Regions from separate parts of the Enterovibrio makurazakiensis genome, predicted to be linked through region 2. Evidence: predicted binding sites of a transcription regulator. Region 2 holds the regulator's gene; each other region holds the start of a gene.
What was found. Region 2 encodes PurR, which represses purine synthesis genes. Its sites were predicted from a motif close to TNANGNAAACGTTTNCNTNA; they were not measured.
Positions count from the first base shown of each region.

Region 1: the regulator PurR is predicted to act here: its motif matches at 3,532-3,551, upstream of purM (phosphoribosylformylglycinamidine cyclo-ligase).
Region 3: the regulator PurR is predicted to act here: its motif matches at 3,057-3,076, upstream of metK (methionine adenosyltransferase).

Region 1 covers NZ_JAKJSE010000004.1:14,211-19,913, forward strand. Annotated here, with positions in the region: gene lpcA (D-sedoheptulose 7-phosphate isomerase) at 249-827, shown strand; gene L4D06_RS00095 (class II glutamine amidotransferase) at 906-1,697, shown strand; gene purN (phosphoribosylglycinamide formyltransferase) at 1,790-2,425, opposite strand; gene purM (phosphoribosylformylglycinamidine cyclo-ligase) at 2,428-3,471, opposite strand; gene upp (uracil phosphoribosyltransferase) at 3,652-4,278, shown strand; gene L4D06_RS00115 (uracil-xanthine permease family protein) at 4,357-5,598, opposite strand.
Region 2 covers NZ_JAKJSE010000005.1:140,118-145,820, reverse strand. Annotated here, with positions in the region: gene L4D06_RS02855 (TfoX/Sxy family DNA transformation protein) at 928-1,521, opposite strand; cyclic di-GMP riboswitch class I at 1,645-1,741, opposite strand; gene purR (HTH-type transcriptional repressor PurR) at 2,044-3,054, opposite strand; gene torD (molecular chaperone TorD) at 3,739-4,386, opposite strand; gene torA (trimethylamine-N-oxide reductase TorA) at 4,501-5,703, opposite strand, start outside.
Region 3 covers NZ_JAKJSE010000006.1:206,188-211,890, reverse strand. Annotated here, with positions in the region: gene epd (erythrose-4-phosphate dehydrogenase) at 1-622, opposite strand, end outside; gene tkt (transketolase) at 853-2,850, opposite strand; gene metK (methionine adenosyltransferase) at 3,208-4,362, shown strand; gene L4D06_RS04545 (SprT family zinc-dependent metalloprotease) at 4,469-4,960, shown strand; gene L4D06_RS04540 (endonuclease) at 5,088-5,703, shown strand, end outside.

The DNA of each region.
Region 1 (5,703 bases), on a different contig from region 2:
AAGAGGTCATACCACTTAATTGTAAGCAGGTTTTTGCGAGAATGTAAAACAATGACCCGTAAAAATGTGCACCGTCTTTCACTGATTAGGTGAATTGCTCTAATTTATTTTTCAGATAATTGTTTTCATTCAACAATCACAACCGTCATGGGAATATCGACAGCTTCCGGTGTTTACGGGTACACTGGTTCAAGACAAATTTGGGCGGCTTGCCCCATGCCATTCAACATAAAAAAAGAGAATAGCCCATGTACCAAGACCTTATTCGCTCTGAGCTGACAGAAGCTGCAAGCGTGCTAGACGCGTTTCTAAAAGATGAAAAGAATATTGCGAACATTGAAGCTGCTGCAAAGCATCTGGCGGATGCATTTAAAGCGGGCGGCAAAGTTCTATCATGCGGTAACGGTGGCTCGCATTGTGACGCAATGCACTTTGCGGAAGAGTTGACCGGTCGTTATCGCGAAAATCGTCCAGGTTATCCGGCGATTGCTATTTCAGACCCAAGCCACATCTCATGTGTGAGTAATGACTTTGGTTACGAGTTTGTATTCTCTCGCTATCTTGAAGCGGTAGGTATGAAAGGTGATGTGCTGTTTGGTCTGTCTACATCGGGTAACTCAGGTAACATTCTTCGAGCGATTGAGGCGGCAAAAGCCAAAGGCATGACGTCTATCATGTTGACGGGCAAAGACGGCGGTAAAATGGCAGGACTTGCGGATATTGAAATCCGTGTGCCGCATTTTGGTTATGCTGACCGTATTCAGGAAGTGCACATCAAGATTATCCACATCTTGATCCAGCTTGTTGAAAAAGAAATGGAAAAATAATAGGGATTTGCCCATACAGTGCTGAGTGGTTCGATGAACAGCAGTTCAGCACTGTTGATAAGGAAAGTGTGACGGAACATGTGTGAACTTCTTGGCATGAGTGCCAATGTGCCAACCGATATTTGTTTTAGTTTTACCGGTTTGATTCAACGTGGTGGCAATACAGGTCCGCACCGAGATGGCTGGGGAATCGTTTTTTATGAAGGAAAAGGCTTTCGTACCTTCAAAGATCCAAACCCAAGCTGTAACTCAAAAATCGCTGAACTCGTACAAAGTTACCCAATAAAAAGCTGTGCTGTGGTCAGTCATATCCGACAAGCCAATCGCGGTGAAGTGAATCTTGAAAATACGCACCCGTTTACCCGTGAAATTTGGGGACGTTATTGGACGTATGCGCACAATGGCCAACTTACGGGTTATGAAGATATGCCGTCAGGGCACTTCAAACCGGTCGGTGAAACGGACAGTGAAAAGGCGTTCTGCTGGTTGCTGCATGAAATTGAGCACTACTACCCGGAAAAGCCAGAGGACATGACCGAAGTCTTTCGATTTATTGCGAGTCGATGCGACACCTTGCGTGAACTTGGTGTGTTTAACATGCTGTTTAGCGATGGTGATTACGTCATGGCGTATTGTACTAACAACCTTCATTGGATCACTCGCCGTGCGCCGTTTGGCAAAGCAAGCTTGATCGATGAAGATGTTACGGTCGATTTTCAAGAAGAAACGACACCCAACGACGTGGTGACTGTCATTGCAACTCAGCCACTCACCAACAATGAAACGTGGCATAAAATGCAGCCTGGTGAGTATTGCGTGTTCCATCTTGGTGAAGTGATCACTTGTAACCGCGCAGATTTTAAAAGCTAGCGAGAAGGGCTTTAACGGTAACGGTCCAGATACAAAAAAACGCGCTGATTGGCGCGTTTTTCTTTTAAATCAATCATGTGGTTAGTCGAGAGTTATTCGGTTGCGTAACCAGCCTCTCCCAACATCAAGCCATCCATTAGTGCTTGTCCGTCGTTCATTGTCAAACGCCCCTCACAGAACCATTCAATGACGAGCGGATAGATACGATGCTCTTGCTCTTGAACTCGCTCAAACACGGTATCGGCATTGTCCTGTTCAAAGATAGGCACTTGTGCTTGAAGAATAACAGGACCGCCATCGAGTTCTTCAGTCACAAAGTGCACAGAGGTTCCATGCACTTTGTCACCGGCATCAATGGCTCGCTGGTGGGTATTCAAGCCCGTGTACTTAGGAAGCAACGAAGGGTGGATATTGATCATTTTAGCGTGGTAATGCTGAACAAATGCAGGCGTTAAGATTCGCATGAAACCAGCGAGCACAATAAGATCGGGTTGATAGCCATCAATGGCAGTCATCAATTTATCGTCATACTCGCTGCGATCGGTGATTCCTTTGCTTGGCACCACGACAGCATCAATACCTGCACTTTTTGCACGAGTCAGCCCGTAGGCATCTTCTTTGTTCGCTATTACCGCTGCTATATTGATGCCATCTTTTTGATGGCATCGATCGATAATGGCTTGCAAGTTAGAGCCGTTTCCGGAAACCAGCACTACCACGTTTTTCATGATCACCCCTTGATTTCTACCTGCTCTTCATCGGCAGATGCATTTGCAATGTTGCCAAGTAGCCACGCTTTCTCACCTTCTTGGTTGAGAATGTCGATAGCTTGTTGAGCTTGCTCTGCAGGTAGGGCAATGATCAAACCAACACCACAGTTAAAGGTGCGGTACATTTCGTGTTGAGTCACGTTGCCGTTTTCTTGTAGCCATTTGAAAATAGCAGGCCACTCCCAGCTGTTACCATCGATAACAGCTTTAGTGCCTTCAGGCAAAACGCGAGGAATGTTTTCCCAGAAACCACCACCAGTGATGTGCGATATTGCGTGTGCATCGCAGGTTTCTAGCATCTTAAGGACAGGCTTAACATAAATGCGAGTCGGCTCTAGAAGGTGGTCACCCAATGATTTTCCTTCAAGCTCAGCAGTCACATCGGCATTTGATACTTCGATGATCTTACGCACTAAGCTATAACCGTTTGAGTGAGGGCCTGAAGATGCGATAGCGATGATTGCGTCACCAGCACTGACTTTAGAGCCGTCAATGATGTCTTCTTTTTCTACAACACCGACGCAGAAACCTGCAACGTCGTAGTCTTCACCGTCATACATACCTGGCATTTCAGCGGTTTCGCCACCGATCAATGCGCAACCAGATTGCAGACAACCTTCACCAATACCCGTGACGACATCCGCCGCGGTATCAACATCCAGTTTTCCTGTTGCATAGTAATCAAGGAAGAATAGGGGCTCTGCACCTTGAACAATCAAATCGTTCACACACATAGCAACCAAATCGATACCAATGGTGTCGTGTTTTTTCAGATCCATTGCTAGGCGAAGCTTGGTACCTACACCGTCAGTACCAGAGACCAGTACGGGCTGTTTGTATTTTGTAGGCAATTCGCAAAGTGCGCCGAAGCCACCGATGCCACCCATGACTTCAGGACGACGAGTGCGCTTAACTACACCTTTGATTCTGTCAACGAGGGCGTTACCTGCATCGATATCTACACCTGCATCTTTGTAGCTAAGAGAAGACTTATTATCGCTCACTGGGGATCCTTACCAAGTTATGGACTTAAAAGCGGCGCTATTTTAACAGTGCCATTCTAAAAAGGAAAACGTTTGCGTCAGCCAATTTGCAGCAAAAAAGCGCAACTAGTTGTCTGTAACTATTCCCCCCATATTTCTTGTGTATAATGCGGTTAATTTGTTTTTTTGCAGGAGTCTGTCATGAAAGTGGTTGAGGTTAAGCATCCGCTTGTTAAGCATAAAATCGGTTTGATGCGTGAAGGTGATATCAGCACCAAGCGTTTCCGTGAGTTGGCCACCGAAGTTGGCAGCCTGCTGACTTATGAAGCAACATCAGACTTTGAAACCGAAAAAGTGACTATTGAAGGTTGGAATGGTCCTGTTGAAGTCGATCAGATCAAGGGCAAAAAAGTCACGGTTGTGCCTATTTTGCGTGCAGGTCTGGGTATGATGGATGGCGTACTTGAGCACATTCCAAGTGCACGTATCAGCGTGGTAGGAATCTACCGTGATGAAGAAACGCTAGAGCCAGTGCCTTATTTCCACAAACTGGCAAGCAACATCAACGAACGTATGGCGCTGGTGGTTGATCCAATGTTGGCAACCGGTGGTTCAATGATCGCGACGATTGACCTGTTGAAAGAGAACGGTTGTTTCAACATTAAAGTGTTGGTACTCGTTGCGGCACCTGAAGGCCTAGAAGCACTAGAGAAGGCGCACCCAGATGTTGAGTTATATACCGCTGCCATTGATGAAAAACTGAATGACAAAGGCTACATCGTTCCTGGCTTGGGCGATGCGGGCGACAAGATTTTTGGTACTAAATAAGCACCATTAGTGCTTGTGGCAGCAACAATAAAAAAGGCTTCCAATGGAAGCCTTTTTTATTACCTATTTTTTGACTAATCAGTCTTCCATTTGCGCATTATCGACAACGTGAGTTTCACCCATGTCATGCGGGAGAATGAGGTTAAGCAAGATAGCCACGATACCGCACAAGCTGATGCCTTGAAGGCTGAACTCGCCAATACCAAACGCCATACCACCAATACCAAACACCAGTGTTACCGCCACAATGGTCAGGTTGCGCGCTTTGTGCAGATCCACTTGGTTTTTAATCAATGTATTTAGGCCAACGGTTGCAATCGAACCGAATAACAAAATCATGATGCCGCCCATAACTGGGACAGGAATGGTTTGCAGTACTGCACCTAGCTTGCCCACAAAGGCCAAGATAATTGCGGTGACAGCAGCCCAAGTCATGATGGCAGGATTAAATGCGCGAGTTAGCATCACCGCACCTGTGACTTCACTGTAGGTGGTGTTGGGTGGTGCACCGAACATTGAAGCGGCTATCGTGGCCACGCCGTCACCCGCCATGGTACGGTGTAGTCCTGGTTTTTTCAGGTAGTCTTTACCGGTTACGTTTGAGATAGCTAGCATGTCGCCAACGTGCTCAACTGCAGGAGCAATGGCAACAGGAATCATAAACAAGATGGCGTTGATGTTGAATGCTGGAGCCGTGAATGCTGGCATAGCAAGCCATGCGGCATTAAGAACCGGAGAGAAATCGACTACGCCAAAGAACAGTGCGACTGCATAGCCAGAAATAATGCCGGCTAAAATTGGGACCAGTCTAAAGAAGCCCTTTGCAAATACAGACATCGCAATCGTTGTGACTAACGAGACGCCTGAGATCCAAAGTGCCACAGAGCCATCAACGAGCTGAAATGCGCCATCGCCAGATTTACCCAATGCCATGTTAACTGCAGCGGGTGCCAATCCTAGGCCTATGACCATAATCACGGGGCCAACAACAACAGGTGGTAGAAGTTTGTGAATAAAACCCACACCTCGAACTTTAATGATGCCACCCATGATGACATAGACTACCCCCGCTACCATTAGGCCGCCCATGGTGGCTGGAATACCCCATGTTTGAACACCGAACATAATGGGGGCGATAAAAGCGAAAGAAGAGGCGAGGAAAATGGGAACGGAACGCTTAGTTACTAATTGGAAAAGCAAGGTACCGATACCCGCACCGAAGAGTGCAACGTTAGGGTCAAGTCCGGTTAATAGCGGAACCAACACCAACGCGCCGAAGGCAACAAATAACATTTGTGCCCCTAATAAGAATTGCATCATGACGCTCCTTCCTAAAATGAAAAATCGGCGGATACTACCACAATAAATAGGTGTTTTTCAGTGATTGACGCTGTCTTGTCGATGAATTACACAGTCTGTTTCTAA
Region 2 (5,703 bases):
GAATCTAGTACGAGAGTTGTCGAGGTTTGGATTTGAAATTTCTTTTAATTTATTGATTTATAGTGGTTATATTGCGAATTGCGTATTGGAATGATAGCGGTGCTCAGAGCGAAAAACGGGAACGAGCAGAAATGGTCACCGAGAGAAAGTGATAAAAGAGGTGGTTATAAGCAGTATTTCGAATATTGAATGGCTAACAATGACAAAGGAACCACGGCAAGTGTTGTAGCACCAACGATGTGATAGTTACGGTGCCAGTATCTTTGTGCAAAGCTATTGAGCCTCAAGCCCCATAGGATGACAACAGCATTAATGCTAATAAAGACGATCACTAATACTGAAAGAAATGACGGCGCAAACATTCCGTCGACAAGCGCTGCGTAAAATGAGATCGGCAATAAGAAGCAGAAAAACACTGCCCACTTAAAACGTCGAGGCCACTTACGAAAATGGTCTCTAAAGATCCTGTCAATTTGGTCTGGATAGGGTCTGCTGTAATGCATCTTATTGTTGCCATTCATCTATCTACTCTTTTGGCTTAGTTCAAAATTCCAACCAAAGATAGTCAACTAGATGCATTTAGCATAATAAACGTGACGAATGTCGCATAAATGGGATTATTGGTTTTTTGGCAACCTTAAAATGAGATTTGTGATAATTGCTTATTTATAGATAAAAAGCTCGTTAGAAGCATGGCCTATAAGCAATGGAACATGATGTTCTTTTCGATTAACTGAAAGAATTGAACGTAATATTGGGGTAGATGATTGGTTGTTTGTGAAGATACGGTATGAAATGCGCTTAGTGCGGTGTGAGAGGCGAATTCGAGAGAGTGGTGAAACTGAAAGACTGGGCGAAGATAGATTCGCCCAGTCGATCCCTTGATTGTTCACTTTAGGGTACCGACAGGGCGAAATAATGAAATTTTTACTGTCTTAGTGTTTCTAACAGTTCATCGCGTCTCTGAGGAGAGACGACAGACCAGTGTTTACCTTCAATTGCGCCTTCTAGCGCCCAAAGAAGTTCTAGACTTAGCGTATCGCTATGTGACTTTTGTAGAGCTTGATAAGCCCTTACGGCACCTTCAGTTTGCAATTGCTCAACAGAATCGATTCCTGCTTTTTTCAGCATACGTTCTGTCGCAAGTCTTAGGTTTGGCAAATCTTTGATACGCGTTGGCGCCGCAGTCTTCTTTTCTTGTTGATCATCTTTGGCGATGGCATACGCAATATTCGCATAATTCATCAGAACCTCTGATTGATCCCACAACGTTTCTGGTATGGCATAGTATTTTGTTGTGACAGGGAAGCCACGTTTCTTGTAGACGTAGGGCGTCATCGAAAGTTTAATGAAATCGGCTTCATTCGCTTGACCAGCGCGAAGATGAAGTTGGTCGTTGACGACCAAGGCGAACATTGTCTCGTCGCAAAAGACACCAAACCCGCCAAACATAGAACGCGATTTGATTTTGCCCAGACATTCGAAGAATTTTAACGTGTTTTTTAGTGTTGGTTTATCCATGTGACTTATTCTCAATCATTACGTTCCGTTCCTGGATGAGCGGTCAAGGAGCAACGTAGCAAAGCTAATTCAGAGAATTGTCAATGTACCGAAAAGTAATTTCGGTGTATGAATGCTAACGTCATCGGTAACTCCGCTACCACCAACACAAAATTTTTGTGTGCTGTGAGGCCGGAAGCTTTGCGTCCCACGCTTTCGCTGTGGTTTGCCTTTTTCTTGACGACTATTAGCTTAACTGAATCGCATCATATTGTCGTTATTGCTAGTCTCAAAAAATGTGATCTTGCTTCAGATAGAGTCTTATTGATATGAATGAAAATATCAGGTTCTCTTTGTAATTGAAGCCATTTTAACCAAAGCGGTCATTTTTTAATTGAGTTAAAGATTAGCACTAGAAAACTAGACAAACTATGCTTATTGAGCTGGATCTCAATAATGAGAAGATTTTGTTAAATTTTCTTGTCACATAAAAAAATAGCCCGCCAAAAATGGCGAGCTATTGATGAACTTTGTGCGTTAAAACTATTCGGCGTTTAGATTTTTCACTGAATTACGAATAATCAGTTCAGGCTGCATAACGAAAATCTGTTGCTTGTTTTCTTTGTTCGCTAAACGTTCCAACAATAATTTGATTGCCGTTTTACCCAAGCGGTTTTTGGGCTGATGGATCGTCGTTAGTGGTGGCGAGAAAAATGCAGCCAAATCGATATTGTCGTAGCCAATGATCGAGATGTCGTTTGGTACGTCTAGACCCGCTTGGCGGAATGTACTGATTGCTGCCAATGCCATAATGTCGTTAAAGCAAAATAGTGCCGTTGGACGCTCATCAAGTGCTAACAATTTGTTTGCTGCTTCTACCGCTGTGTCGCATTCGAAATCTGCATCTACAATCCAATCTGGATTTTCTTGTAGTCCAGCTTCTGCCAGCGCTTTGCGGAAACCGGCAAGTCGTGTTTGGCAGGTTAGCTTATCCAATTGGCCTGACATACAACCAATTTTCGTATGGCCGTTATCAATAAAGTATTTCGTCGCAATATACCCACCGAGTTCTGCATTGTCTTGAATACAGTCAGTATTGACGTGCTGCGTTCCCCAATCCATGACAACCATTGGCAAATCTTGCTTTCTCTCAAGAAGGGCAAGCAGTTCCTCATTGAGGTCTGAACACATTACTAGCAAACCATCGACACGCTTTTCTGCCAACATGCGTAAATAGTCGCGCTGCTTGGCGAGGTTGCCTTCTGTGTTACATAGGATCAGTGTATAGCCCTCTTTGTAACAGTACTCTTCTACGCCATGAACAACTTCCGCAAAGAATGGGTTTGTTGATTTGGTAACAAGCATGCCAATGGTGCGTGTTGAGTTGCATTTCAAACTACGCGCAACAGCACTGGGTGCGTAATTTAGGTCATCCACCGCAGCCCAAACTTTTTTGGTCGTATTCTCTGCGACAAAACGTGTTTTGTTGATCACGTGAGAAACCGTTGTGGTTGATACTCCGGCCATGCGTGCGACGTCTTTAATCGTTGCCATTTGGTATTCTTCTTATCATTTTCATCGGCAGCATGAGAAATGCTGGCTGCCTTACATGTTTACGCCGCTAACGAGGAGCGGCGTACTGGGTTCGACGAAACAGGTTTCCATTTTCTCGACCGTTTCGTATCAATGTGTGAAAGCACGTTTTTGAAGTGCATACATGCTTTCTTTATCTTGCATCGTAATAGGTAGTGCTAGAACACATGTCGGTTGTTTGCCGTTGATTAAAAGAATCAGCTTAATTCGTGACTCTTTATTCTGATGAACGTTCATTAGCACTGACGATGTGAACATTATGCTGGTTCAAGCATGTTCTCTTATGATTCGTCTTACACGGAAAGCGGCGAATCGTTCGAAACGAGTTGGAGTGACCTTGCCATCTATAGCTACTAAAGATCGGCTCAAAATGTCACATTGAGCACGCCAAAAACCATTCCATCGACACAACATTAGGTGTTATGACCTTGTTGCTGTGAAAGAGATTTTTCAGCAATTTCTCAATGCCAATCGCTTGCGTTCACAGTTTACTGGCTCATGGACGCAGTCGCAATTATTCAATTGAAGCGACTCGCATAAGCTTGATGCGTATCAAGCTTGCGAAATCGCTACGATTTTCACTTTCTATCTCTAAAAAATGAAAAAACCGGGCAAGCCCGGCTTTTTGGTTTCGGGAGTTGGACGCTATTCGCCTTTTAGGAACGATAGGTCTAATGCGACAAATGCGTTGAGGAGCACGCCAGACGCTTTATAAAAGCCAAAGCCATCGAATTGTTCAAGCGACTTCTGGAAGCTGCCTAACCATGTAGTAACCATGGTTTCTAAGAATACCTGTTGCTCTTGCATCAAGGCTTCTTGTTTGTCTTCTTCGGTCTCTTTGTTCGTAAGAATGACCAAGTTACCCATGAAATCGAGGACGACAGCAAGATGGTCAAAGGGCTCATTGAAGTCTTTTCGTTGAGCGATGCCATATTTCTCCATCCATTGACCCATCTCTTGCGCAGGTTTGTCGTTGAGCAAACCAGTCTCGCCGATGTACATGGAGGCATAAGGCAATGCGCCCGTTTTTGGGGTGCTAAGGAACAAACCACAAAAATCAGCCGCGAGTTCCAATTGCGCGTCTTCGCGCAATTTTAATGCGGCTAGTGCGCTACGAAAACCTGCGATTGGGGCTTTCAATTCATCGGTCATGGCGAGCGCGGAATAGTAACTATCCATGCTGCTACCTTGATAGTTGATGAGATCTTCTTGGGTCAGCTCATTAGCAAACAGAGAAGACATCCACCAGTAAAACTCGGCGCGTTGTTCGTTGATGGCGTTAAATTCTTTCATTGTCATTCCGTCGTTAGGGAAGGGCAGAGAGAGTAAAAATGTGTAAGAGTATAAGTGTATAGAATATGGAGTAAAAAAGGGCAGCTAAGCTGCCCTTTTTCTTCACACTGTCTCTTATGCGATATCCATCGCTGGGAACAGTGGGTTCACATCATCCACAGAGGTTGGGCCGCTAAAGCCAGTAACCGCTGGAATTTTGCCTGTGAACTTCTCGATCTCAACCAATGCAGTGTGCGCAGAGGTAGCTTGAGCGAGCTTCGATGTCCCGATATCTACAGTCAATACGTTTGGATCGCCGTAGGTACAAAGCGTGCCTGGCTTACCGCCTTCAAGAGGGGCATACCATGCGCCTTCTTCAATACGACATACGCCCGCTTTATAGTCGTCAGTCACCACTGCGCCTGCTAGCACTTGACCACGGTCGTTAAACACGCGAACAAGGTCGCCAGACACAATACCGCGCACTTTTGCATCCGCTGAGCTGATGTAGCAAGGCTCGCGACCCGCAACCGCATAGGTGTTACGGAAAGCGTCTGATGAACACAGTTGCGAGTGCAAACGGTAGTTCGGGTGACAGCTTTGCATGTGAAGCGGGTAGCTGTTTGACTTAGGACCACCATGGCTACGTTCTACTTTCTCGAACCACATTGGGTGACCTTGACAGTCGTCGTAACCCATATCGGCGATTGTTTTACAGTAGATTTCGATTAAGCCAGATGCAGTACCCAATGGCTCCAAATCTGGTTCGTTACGGAACGCTTGGTGGCGAACCCACTCTGTGCCTTCAGGGAACGAAATGAATTGCTCTTCTTCCCAGAACTTAACGAAGTTTGGCATACGAACGCCGATACCACGGCCTTGCAAACGCGCACCGTTGTAGATCTCTTCGATCCATTCCATTTTGGTTTTGCCGCCAGTGAACGCTTCTTCGCGATCGTAACGGGTGCAAAGCTCACGGAAAATATCAAAGTCATCTTTCGCTTCAAACATTGGCTCTACGATTTGTTTCATCGCAATAATGCCTTTGTTTGAGTGGTTACCAAATGACTCAATGTCATTTCGCTCGTAAGTTGTCGTTGCTGGCAGAACGATATCTGCAAAACGGCAACTTGCTGTCCACTGATGGTCAATAGACACATAAGTTTCTAGCTTACGCCACGCCTTGATCATGCGGTTACGGTCTTGGTGCTGGTGGAATAGGTTACTACCACATGAAATTGCCATTTTAATGTGCGGGAATTTCACTTTCTGACCATTGAAATCAATGGTTTCACCTGGGTTTTCAAGGCAATCTACAATACGTGCGATTGGGATATA
Region 3 (5,703 bases), on a different contig from region 2:
CAGCACGTGTGCGTCGCAAATCTGGGTGATATGCATCAATCACCTGCTGATCGTTCATGGAAGAGTGGATTGTTGTGATCGTGCCGGATTCAATACCGAACTTCTCATCCAGTACTTTTATTACCGGAACAATACAGTTAGTGGTACATGAACCGTTCGACACGATGAGGTCAGATGTTCTTAAAGTGTCTTCATTTACACCAAAGATAATCGTGTTATCGAGATCGTTGCTGCCAGGGTGGGAAAACAGCACTTTCTTTGCGCCCGCATCAATATGTGCTTGGCCATGTTCACGGTTACCGAAAACGCCTGTGCAATCGAGCACGATATCAATATCTAGATCTCGCCAAGGAAGCAGTTCGATGTCAGCAAGGTGTAGAAGGCGAATGGAATCATAATCACCGTCTTCATGATGAACGTAGAGGTGTTCCTGATTATTGGTGATTTTTTTCTGGAATCGCCCATGACTGGTGTCATATTGCAGAAGATGAGCCATCGCATCGGGCTGTGCAAGTTCATTCACCGCCACCACTTTAATGTGTTGGCTCTTTCCGCTTTCGTAAACGGCACGCAAAACATTGCGACCGATACGCCCAAATCCATTGATCGCTACCTTAAGCATCGCACCCTGTGTCCTAACACGAATTTATTGTTCTAGATATTACATGATACGGATCACAATCGCATCCGTAGAATCATATCTGTTAGAAGCAAGCGCTTTCATCGACATTACCTCGTCATACCAAATAGTTCCTGCTCTAGAATCCAAACACAATGCAGGCGTGCTCCATCTTTTTTAAGCAAAAAAAAACCGAGCCAGCTGGCTCGGTTCTCATTGTCACTGTCTTGCTATTACGCGAGAAGTTCTTTCGCCGTTTCAACCACATTTTCAACGGTGAAACCGAACATCTTGAACAGCTCGCCCGCTGGTGCAGATTCGCCAAAGGTGTGCATACCGATGATACGACCGTCGAAGCCAACGTACTTGTACCAGAAGTCAGCAATACCCGCTTCAATTGCAACACGAGCAGTCACGTCTGAAGGCAATACAGATTCACGGTACGCCGCATCTTGTTGGTCGTAAACGTCAGTGGCAGGCATAGACACAACACGAACCTGTGTGCCGTTAGCCGCTAATTGTTCAGCAGCTTCAACTGCCAGTTCCACTTCAGAACCTGTCGCGATCAAAATTAGATCTGGCTTGCCTGCACAATCTTTCAGAACGTAGCCGCCCTTCGCGATGTCAGCTACTTGCTCAGCAGAACGATCTTGCTGTGCCAAGTTTTGACGCGAGAAAATCAGTGATGTTGGGCCATCTCTACGTTCAATAGCCAGTTTCCACGCAACCGCAGATTCCACTTGGTCACACGGACGCCATGTGCTCATGTTCGGCGTTAGGCGTAGAGATGCGATTTGCTCAACCGGTTGGTGTGTTGGGCCATCTTCACCCAAACCAATAGAATCATGGGTGTACACTTGGATGTTCTGAATTTTCATCAGTGCAGCCATGCGCATTGCGTTACGTGCGTATTCCATGAACATCAGGAATGTTGCACCGTAAGGCACGAAACCGCCGTGAAGTGCGATACCGTTGATGATCGCCGTCATACCGAACTCACGCACACCGTAGTGGATGTAGTTGCCTGATGCGTCGTCAGCCGTCACGGCTTTCGAACCCGACCACATGGTCAGGTTTGAAGGCGCAAGATCAGCAGAGCCGCCCATGAATTCAGGGAGCATCGCACCAAACGCTTCTAGCGCGTTTTGAGATGCTTTACGTGATGCAATGTTCGCAGGGTTAGCTTGCAGATCAGCAATGATTGCGTTTGCCTTTGCTTCCCATTCTGCTGGCAAGTCACCGTTTACGCGGCGCTTGAATTCAGCAGCCAGTTCAGGATAAGCCGCTTCATACGCAGCAAACTTTTCATTCCAAGACGCCTCTTTTGCCGCACCCGCTTCTTTAGCATCCCATGCGCCATAAACGTCAGCAGGGATGTCAAACGGGCCGTGTTCCCAGCCGAGTTGTTGACGGGTCGCTGCGATTTCATCTGCGCCTAGTGGTGCGCCGTGACAATCGTGGGTGCCCGCTTTGTTTGGTGAACCGAAACCGATCACGGTTTTGGTACAAATCAGGGTAGGACGACCTGTTTCTGCTTTTGCCGCTTCAATAGCGGCATTAATTGCGTCAGCATCGTGACCATCAACAGCAGGAATAACATGCCAGCCGTAAGCTTCAAAACGCTGAGGTGTATTGTCAGTGAACCAGCCTTCAACATGACCATCGATAGAAATACCGTTGTCATCCCAGAATGCAACCAGCTTGCCTAAACCTAGCGTACCCGCCAGTGAACAGGCTTCATGAGAAATACCTTCCATTAGACAACCGTCACCCAAGAACACGAAAGTGTTGTGGTCAACGACGTCGTGGCCTTCACGGTTAAATTGCGCCGCCAGAGATTTCTCTGCCATTGCCATACCAACAGCGTTGGTAATGCCTTGGCCTAGCGGGCCAGTGGTGGTTTCAATGCCTGGTGCATAACCGTATTCAGGGTGACCTGGGGTTTTTGAATGCAGTTGGCGGAAGTTTTTCAGATCATCAATCGACAGATCGTAACCAGTGAGGTGAAGCAGAGAGTAAATCAGCATTGAACCGTGGCCGTTAGACAAGATGAAACGGTCGCGGTCAGCCCATTCAGGGTTTTGCGGGTTGTGGTTCATGTGGTCTCGCCACAGTACTTCGGCGATATCAGCCATGCCCATAGGGGCGCCCGGGTGACCAGAGTTGGCTTGTTGTACACCGTCCATGCTTAGTGCACGAATCGCATTTGCTAAAACCTTGCGGGAAGACATGTCTGCTCCTGAGATCAATAGACGTTTTGTTTTATATGCAAACAGGTGCAACACTCAATATTGAGAGAGGCCTGATCGCAGAACTTGGCGGGGTCGTATTGTCGCAAGACTGCCGTTCGTCTGCAAACGATTTACATGGCTGATATATCGGCTTTCTTAGGATTTGAACGCGAAAGAAACGTTTAGATTCGACATCTTGCGACACGGAACGCAATCGTTTTCTATTTACACAGACAAATTGCATGGTTGATTTCTTATCGCCCATGCGTAGAATAGACGTCCAGATGGTAAAACATCTAACCATTTAAACGTATATCAACCTATATCCAGTTAAATATTTATTTTAAGGAACGCGACATGGCCAAACACCTGTTTACTTCAGAATCGGTTTCGGAAGGTCACCCAGACAAAATTGCTGACCAGATTTCAGATGCCGTACTTGATGCGATTTTGGAGCAGGACCCTAAAGCCCGCGTTGCTTGTGAAACTTACGTGAAAACCGGCATGGTCATGGTGGGTGGTGAGATCACTACCTCTGCTTGGGTTGATATCGAAGAACTGACGCGTCAAACCGTTCGTGAAATCGGCTATGTTCACTCAGACATGGGCTTCGATGCTGATTCTTGTGCCGTATTGAACACCATTGGTAAGCAATCGCCTGACATCAACCAAGGTGTTGACCGCGCAGACCCGAAAGAACAGGGCGCAGGCGACCAAGGCATCATGTTCGGTTACGCATGTAACGAAACTGACGTGTTAATGCCAGCACCGATTACTTACTCTCACCTTCTTGTTAAGAAACAAGCAGAAGTGCGTAAGAGCGGTAAGCTAGATTTCCTTCGCCCAGATGCGAAATCACAAGTTACATTCCAATACGACCAAGGCAAAATTGTTGGTATCGACGCGGTTGTTCTTTCTACCCAACACTGTGATTCAGTGACCACTGAGCACCTACGTGAAGCGGTAATGGAAGAAATCATCAAGCCAGTACTGCCTTCAGAATGGCTGAACAAAGAAACCAAATTCTTCATCAATCCAACGGGTCGTTTCGTTATCGGTGGCCCAATGGGTGACTGTGGTTTGACGGGTCGTAAGATCATCGTTGATACCTACGGCGGCGCAGCGCGTCACGGCGGTGGTGCGTTCTCTGGTAAAGATCCATCAAAAGTTGACCGTTCAGCGGCATACGCAGCACGCTATGTAGCAAAGAATATCGTTGCTGCTGGTCTAGCAGATCGCTGTGAAATCCAATTGTCTTACGCAATTGGTGTTGCTGATCCGACGTCTATCATGGTTGAAACCTTTGGTACTCAGAAAGTATCTGAAGAAATCATCATCGAAGCGGTACGTCAGCACTTTGACCTTCGCCCATACGGCCTACAAGAAATGCTGGATCTGCTGCAACCTATCTACAAGAAGACAGCAGCATACGGTCACTTCGGTCGTGAAGAATTCCCTTGGGAAAAAACCGACAAAGTGGCAGCACTGCGCGACTTCGCTAACATCAAGTAATCGCTACCACGCAGCGCCACAGATTAAGAAAAGGGAAGCTTCGGCTTCCTTTTTTTCATGCCAATCTTTACCCTAGCCGCTGTCACCATTTTACTTTGCCAAAGCGATGAACGAACTCCACTACCGTATTACCCGACGCGTAAGCGAATGCATCTATCATGCGAATCAGATCCTCAATGTAGATTTTTCGGTGCCAGCTATTCGTTTTGATATTCGGGGAAAAACGGCAGGAATGGCGCTGCTTCAGCGCTGGCAACTTCGCTTTAATCCCGTATTACTAGCAGAAAACCCAGAAGCATTTATTAACGAAGTCGTTCCCCATGAAGTCAGCCATTTAATCGTGTTTGCACGATTCGGACGTGTTCGCCCGCACGGTAAAGAGTGGCAGGCTGTTATGTCTCAGGTATTTGATGTTCAACCTAAAACCACGCACAGCTTTGACATCAAATCCGTGGAAGGCAAAACCTTTCCTTATCAATGCCAGTGTGACGTCATCCCTTTGTCTGTGCGCCGCCACAACAAGGTGCAACGCCAGCAAGTGCAGTACATGTGCCGCCGCTGTAAACAGCCTCTGGTGTGGAAACCTTCTACACCCTAACGCGAATGCGTTAACGACCATTTCTCTCAATTAACAAGTTTTTCAATTAACACTATTTTAGTGAGATTTAACTCGCATACATCTGCAATAATCAAAGTACTTAATTCCAAAAAGACTTTGTTTCATGATGAAAAAGTATCTCTTGCTGCTTTCTGCGTTGTTGATATCGCCACTGGCGATGTCTGCTCCTGAGCATCCACAATCCTTTTCGAAAGCCAAACGCATCGCGCAAAAAATCTATCAGGATTACCCCACCTCTTTTTACTGTGGCTGTGACATTGAGTGGAAAGGGAAGAAGGGCGTACCGCAGTTAGATGAATGTGGTTACCAAGTGCGTAAGCAATTAAAACGCGCTAGCCGCATTGAATGGGAACATGTCGTTCCCGCTTGGCAGTTCGGCCACCAGCGCCAATGCTGGCAAGACGGCGGACGCAAGAATTGCGGCAGAACCGACCCGGCCTTCCGTTTAATGGAAGCGGATCTGCACAATCTGGTCCCTGCTATTGGCGAAGTGAACGGCGACCGCTCTAACTATCGTTTCTCACAATGGAACGGAGACAAAGGCGCATTTTACGGACAATGCGACATGAAGGTCGATTTCAAACAGCGTGCAGTCGATCCACCCGCGCAAAGCCGTGGCGCAATTGCACGTATCTACCAGTACATGAATCAACAGTATGATTTTCGTTTAGCGTCAGCGCAGAAAAAGCTCATGAATGCATGGGATAAAACCTACCCTGTGA